2 regions of the Streptomyces yerevanensis genome follow, and region 2 is predicted to be linked to the other one. Evidence: riboswitches for the same ligand, from Rfam matches in the RefSeq annotation. Region 2 holds a riboswitch; the other holds the start of a gene.
What was found. Region 2 has a riboswitch for glycine ahead of gcvT (glycine cleavage system aminomethyltransferase GcvT). Riboswitches for the same ligand answer to the same signal wherever they lie in the genome.
Positions count from the first base shown of each region.

Region 1: linked by a shared signal. The riboswitch ahead of gcvP (aminomethyl-transferring glycine dehydrogenase) and the one ahead of gcvT (glycine cleavage system aminomethyltransferase GcvT) in region 2 are both predicted to bind glycine.

Region 1 is NZ_JNWJ01000054.1:52,824-56,225, forward strand. Features, by position in the region: gene gcvP (aminomethyl-transferring glycine dehydrogenase) at 1-1,649, opposite strand, end outside; glycine riboswitch at 1,830-1,926, opposite strand; gene OP79_RS38235 (PRC-barrel domain-containing protein) at 2,057-2,431, shown strand; gene OP79_RS38240 (DNA polymerase IV) at 2,442-3,402, opposite strand, start outside.
Region 2 is NZ_JNWJ01000014.1:66,464-69,865, forward strand. Features, by position in the region: gene gcvH (glycine cleavage system protein GcvH) at 1-198, opposite strand, end outside; gene gcvT (glycine cleavage system aminomethyltransferase GcvT) at 353-1,480, opposite strand; glycine riboswitch at 1,516-1,629, opposite strand; glycine riboswitch at 1,630-1,744, opposite strand; gene OP79_RS16625 (AAA family ATPase) at 1,953-2,648, shown strand; gene OP79_RS16630 (enhanced serine sensitivity protein SseB) at 2,880-3,402, shown strand, end outside.

The DNA.
Region 1 (3,402 bases), on a different contig from region 2:
ATGAGCGTGAGGTAGCCCTGCGCCTGCTCGGCGGGCGCGAAGGGGTGCAGCTGCCCGAACTCGGGCCAGGTGACCGGCTCCATCTCGGTGGTGCCGTTGAGCTTCATGGTGCAGGAGCCGAGCGGGATCATGCCGCGGTCGAGCGCGTAGTCACGGTCGGCGAGGCGCCGCAGATAGCGCAGCATCGCGGTCTCGGAGCGGTGCTGGTGGAACACCGGGTGCGTGAGGTACTCGTCGGTGCGCAGCAGCGCGGCGGGCAGCGTGTCCGCGGCGGAGGCGTCCAGCGCCTCGACGTCACCCTCGACGCCGAACGCGGTCCAGACGGCACCCAGTTGGGTCCGCGTGGTGGTCTCGTCGCAGGCGATGGACAGCTGGTCGGCGTCGACGAGACGCAGGTTGACCCCGCCCTCGCGCGCGGCCGCGACGATCTCGGCGGCCCTGCCCGGCACACGGACGGTGAGTGTGTCGAAGTACGCCTCGTTCACGACCTCGACTCCGCCCGCCTTCAGACCGGTGGCGAGGATCGTGGCGTACCGGTGGGTGCGCTGCGCGATCGACCTGAGGCCCTGCGGGCCGTGGTAGACGGCGTACATCCCGGCCATCACGGCGAGCAGCACCTGAGCCGTACAGATGTTGCTGGTCGCCTTCTGCCGGCGGATGTGCTGCTCCCGCGTCTGCAGGGCGAGCCGGTACGCCTGGTTGCCGTCCGCGTCCAGCGAGACACCGACGAGACGGCCCGGCAGGTTGCGGGCGAACTTCTCGCGCACCGCCATGTATCCGGCGTGCGGCCCGCCGAAGCCCATCGGTACGCCGAAGCGCTGCGTCGTGCCGACTGCGATGTCGGCGCCGAGCTCGCCCGGCGAGGCAAGCAGCGTCAACGCCAGCAGATCGGCGGCGACGGTGACGATCGCGCCCAGCCCGTGCGCCTGCTCGATGACGGGCTTGATGTCCCGTACGGCACCGGAGGCGCCTGGGTACTGGAGGAGCACGCCGGTCACGCCGCGCTCGGCGACCTCGGCCGGAATGCCCTCGCCGAGATCCGCAACGACGACCTCGACGCCGATCGGCTCGGCGCGCGTCTCGATGACGGCGACAGTCTGCGGCAGCACGTCGGCGTCGACGAGGAAGACGCCGTTCTTGACCTTGCCCACACGTCGCGACAGCGCCATGGCCTCGGCAGCGGCGGTGCCCTCGTCGAGCAGCGAGGCACCCGACGTCGGCAGACCCGTGAGGTCGGCGACCATGGTCTGGAAGTTCAGCAGCGCCTCCAGGCGGCCCTGCGAGATCTCCGGCTGGTACGGGGTGTACGCGGTGTACCAGGCCGGGTTCTCCATGACGTTGCGCAGGATCACCGGCGGCGTGAACGTGCCGTAGTAACCGAGCCCGATCATCGAGTCGAGGACCTCGTTACGGTCTGCGAGGGAGCGCAGTTCGGCGAGGACCTCGGCCTCGGAGCGCGCGGCCGGCAGCGCGAGCGCCTCGGCATCCTTGATCACATCCGGCACCGCGGCGGCCGTCAGCTCCTCGAGCGAGCCATATCCCACCTGCGCGAGCATCTTGGCCCGGGCCTCGGTGTCGGGCCCGATATGGCGCTGCTCGAAGGGGATTCCCCGTTCGAGCTCGGAAAGCGGAATGCGATGGGCGGTCATTTACGGAGGCCTCCTGGTCTGACACGACCTTCGAGGGCACCACGGAGCGGTGCCCGGACGGCCTCCCCCTCTGTCATCTCAACCTGAGAGCTTCACCGGCCCGCCGGTTGTACGGCGTCCCGACTTTCACCGTCGGTGAGAGCGGAAGCCGTCGACACCCGCTCTGCTTTCCAGAGTGGCCTCGTCCGCGCGGTACGTGGGCCTGAGAGATTCCGGGGAGGATTTGCTCCTTCGGCGCCTCCGATGAAGCCTTGGAGGACTCTCCCGCACGGGGTCAGCAGCCGTTGACAGCGTACCAGCGGGCATCCCCCGAGTGGCCGCCCACCGCAAAGTGCTCTTTCGTAGTGCTTACGGATGCGTAGTGCCGCGTAGTGCTGACGGATGAGTTGCGACCAGCTGGAGGGCCCGTGCAGACCGACATCGATCCGCGCAACCTGATCGGCCGCAAGGCGTTCGACCGCAACGGCCACAAGATCGGCACCGTCGACGAGGTCTATCTCGACGACGCGACCGGTACGCCGGAGTGGGCGGCCATACGCACCGGCCTGTTCGGCAGGGACGCCTTCGTGCCCCTGGAGCCCAGCGAGCTGGTCGAGGGCAGCTTGCGGATCCCCTTCGACCGCGCCCTGGTCAAGGACGCCCCCGACTTCGGCGTCGGCCGCCACCTCTCCCCGGAGCAGGAACTCCAGCTCTACCACCACTACGGCCTCGACGTGACACCCCCGCAGCCCCCTCCACCAGACCGCGACTTCGGTCACCTGGCAGGCTCGGACGAGTCCTGAGCGGGCTTGCCTAAGTCCGGCGCGGTATCCGCGCCCCAGGGAGGCCGCAGGCCTCCTTAGGGGCGCGGGGCTGTATCGATTTGCGGCTCCGCCGCGATGGGGGTCCCCCCGCTCGAGCGAAGCCGAGAGTGGGGGAGCGACCAGCCACAACGAACGGTGTCTCGAACCGCACCGTGACCCGCCCGATGCCACTGCCCTGCACCCACCCGTGCCCGAACTCGGCATGTCGCACGTCATGCCCCGCGGACCACCGCCGCACGGCGGGCGCCTCCTGCTCTTCGGCCGACTCCTCCGCCTCGTCCTGCGTCTGATGCTCCGGCTCATCCGCGTGAGCCCGGGCCTCGGCCTGCGCCTGAACTTGCGCGAAGAGATCCTCCTGCGTGTAGTCGGCGAGCCCCGACACCCCAACCCCCAGCAGCCGTACGCCGCCGGTGGTGTCCACGGACTCCAGCAGCCGCGCGGCCGCCTCCCGCACCACCGAGAGGTCGTCCGTGGGGCCCCGCAGCGTCTCGGAACGGGTCAGCGTCGAGAAGTCGTACCGCCGCACCTTGAGCACAATGGTCCGTCCCGACAGATGCGCGCCGCGCAGCCTTCGCACACACCGGTCGGCGAGCCGCTGCACCTCCATCCGCACCCGCACCCGGTCGTGGATGTCCACGTCATACGTGTCTTCGACGGACACCGACTTGGTGTCCCGCTCAGCCACCACGGGCCGCTCGTCGTGCGCCAGCGCCATGGCGTACAACGCGATCCCGTGGGCCTTCCCGAGGAGCCGTACGACCTCGTCCTCACCCGCCTCGGCGATCTCCCCGACTGTCGTGATCCCGCCTCGCCGCAGATGGTCCCCGGTGGCCGGCCCCACCCCGGGCAAGATGCGCACCGACATGGGAGCAAGCAGTTCCCGCTCCGTCCCCGGCTCTATCACCACCAGACCGTCGGGCTTGGCCTGCTCGGAGGCAATCTTCGCGAGC
Region 2 (3,402 bases):
GACCGACTTCGTCGACTCCAGCTCGCCGCAGGTCTCGCCCGCGGTCACCGTGTCGCCGACCTCGGGGAGCTGGACGTAGACGACGTCGCCGAGCGCGTTGGCCGCGAACTCGGTGATGCCGACCGTCGATACGCCGTCCTCGGCGACCGACAGCCACTCGTGCTCCTTGCTGTAGCGCAGCTGCTGGGGGTTGCTCATGGCCTGAATTCTCCTGTACGCGGGGGAGTGGTGATCAACGGGTGGTCTTGCGTCACGAGACGCCGGACAAGAGACGTCAGATGCGAGACGTCGGATACGAGACGGCACACGGGAACGTACGTCACGTCGCTGCGCTGCCGAACCGTCGGCGGGATTACTTCTGGCGCTTGTAGAACGGCAACGCCACGACCTCGTACGGCTCGTGGCTGCCCCGGATGTCCACGCCGACACCGGGCGTGCCGGGCGCGGAGTGCGCGGCGTCGACGTACGCCATCGCGATCGGCCTGCCGAGGGTCGGCGAGGGCGCGCCGGAGGTGACCTCGCCGATGACCTTGCCGTCGGCGACGACCGCGTACCCGGCGCGCGGGACGCGGCGGCCCTCGGCGACCAGGCCGACGAGGACGCGCGGCGGCGACGACTCGGCGCGGGCGGCGGCTTCGGTGAGCGCCTCGCGCCCCACGAAGTCGCCCTCCTTCTCGAACTTCACGACCCGGCCGAGCCCCGCGTCGAAGGGGGTGAGCGAGGTCGACAGCTCGTGCCCGTACAGCGGCATGCCCGCCTCCAGGCGCAGCGTGTCCCGGCAGGACAGCCCGCAGGGGACGAGGCCCGCCGAGGATCCCGCGTCGGTCAGCGCCTGCCACAGCTTCTCCGCGTCGGCCGGGGCGACGAACAGCTCGAAGCCGTCCTCGCCGGTGTAGCCGGTGCGCGCGATCAGGGCCGGGACGCCGGCGACCGTGCCGGGCAGGCCCGCGTAGTACTTCAGGCCGTCGAGGTCGGCGTCGGTGAGGGACTTGAGGATGCCGGGGGACTCGGGGCCCTGGACGGCGAGCAGCGCGTACGCGTCACGGTCGTCGCGTACGGCGGCGTCGAAACCCCCGTGAGCCGCGGCGCGCTCGGTGAGGGCGTCCAGGACCACCTGGGAGTTGGAGGCGTTGGCCACGACCATGTACTCGGTCTCCTGGAGCCGGTACACGATCAGGTCGTCGAGGATGCCGCCGTCCTCGCGGCAGATCATCGTGTAGCGGGCACGGCCGACCTTGACGCCCCCGATGTTCCCGACCAGCGCGTAGTCGAGCAGTGCGGCGGCCCCCGGCCCGGTGACCGTGATCTCGCCCATGTGGGAGAGGTCGAAGAGACCCGCCTTCGTACGTACGGCGAGGTGCTCGTCGCGCTCGGAGCCGTATCGCAGGGGCATGTCCCAGCCGGCGAAGTCGGTCATGGTGGCGCCGAGCGAGCGATGCAGGGCATCGAGTGCTGTGCGGCGTGGAGTGGTGCTGCTCATCGGACAGGGCTCCCAAGGCATGACGGCGAGGTCGTTCCTCCCCATCTGTCATCGGAACCTGAGAGGTTCGCCGTGACCGCCGACAGACGGTGGTCATGGTTTGCACCTTGGGTGGAGCCGCTGGTCGGCGGCCCGCTTTTCAGATGTGCCTCGCCCGCGCGGTAACGGGGCCTGAGAGATTCAAGGGAGGGACTTGCTCCTTCGGCGCCCGGACACCCGTACACCTGCGTGTACACGTACCCGGAACTCTCCCGCGCGGATTCAAGCGGCCGGTATGCAGTTGGCGCGCACATCATCGCACGCATCGGTGCGCCGTGGCAGGGGGGTCTTTCACAGGCGTGGGGGGCCTTCACAGGGGGCACAGACCCGTCACAGTGATCTGTGACGGGCCTGTGGCATGACGAGAACGAAAACGACAGGGGGCACGCATTACCTTCTCTTTACACTTGACGGGGATGGGTCTCCCGACCCGATGGGGAGGACGAACAGCGTGAACAGGACCACGGCGTACGCGACGGGTGCCGCCGTCGCACTGCCCAAGCAGCCCGCTGTCCCGGCTGTCCCGGCCAGGGAGGCGTGCGGCCCGCTCCCGGCGCCCGTCGTCCGTGATCTACGGGAGCGCGCGGGACACAGTCCGCACGGCCTGCGCTTCGGCGCGGCCGATCTCGTCGTGGTCACGGGACTCCCGGGCAGCGGCAAGTCGACCCTGATGCGCCGCGCCGTGACGGGCGTCCGCATCGACTCGCAGGACACCCGCGACCGCTGGGACCGCCGCCTGTCCGGCGTTCTGCCGTACGCGGTCTACCGCCCCCTCGTACGGGCCGCGCACTACGCGGGCCTGCGTCGCGCCCTGCGCTCCGGCGAGGGCGTCGTCGTGCACGACTGCGGCACCCAGGCCTGGGTGCGCAACTGGATCGCGCGCGAGGCCAGGCGCCGCGGCGGCACGCTGCATCTGCTGCTCCTTGACGTCCCGCCGGACACGGCCCTGGACGGCCAGCGTGAGCGGGGCCGTGGCGTCTCGCGGTACGCCTTCGCCCGGCACCGCGCCGCGGCCGCCCGGCTGCTGCGCTCCGTGGAGAAGGGCGACCTGCCGGAGGGCTGCGGTTCGGCCGTCCTCATCGACCGGTCCGCGGCGGACGTGCTGCGGCGGATCGACTTCGACGACTAAGCGCTCCGCTGGGTGAGGCGGTTTGATGCTGCGGGTCCGTCGTGGGTGGTCGCGCCCGCGCGGCGGAGCCGCAAATCGATACAGCCCCGCGCCCCTAAAGAGGCCTACGGCCTCCTTTAAGGGGCGCGGTACTGCAGTGGACTTCGGCAAGTCTGCTCAGGCGGGAGCTAGGGTTTTCCGACGCAGCGGTTGCTGCCCCGGCAGTGGTTTTCGAGCAGGTGGTAGAGGCAGATGGACTTTCCGGCACAGGCGCACCCCCATCCGCACGTCGGCTGGCCCGGCAACGAGTTGGAGGAGGTGCTCGCCGCGTCCCTCGGCGCTCCGGCGGGACCCTCGGCGGGAGCCCGGATCGTGGAGGTCCTCGGCCGCAGCTTCCTCTGGGTGCCGCTGCCGAACGGCGGCGGCCCGCACAGCGGCCCGCTGAACCTGCCCGCGATGGAGCTCGGCGGACAGGCGTACGTCCCGGTCTTCAGCTCGGAACAGCAGTTCCGGCAGACCGTCGGCGACCACATGTCGTACACGATCGCGCCCGCCGTCGAGTTCGCACGCGGACTGCCGCCGCAGGTGGGCATCGCGGTGAACCCGGAGGGCACGGTGGGCATCCCGCTGCCCCCGCCCGCCGTCGCCGAACTGTGCCGCGCCGGACGCACCGAGCTGGACGGCCCCGCGAGCGGCGGCCGGGTCCGCCTGTTCGAGCCCGACTGGCAGCAGGACCCGGTGGACTTCCTGACGGCCGCCGCGACCGAGTTCGAAG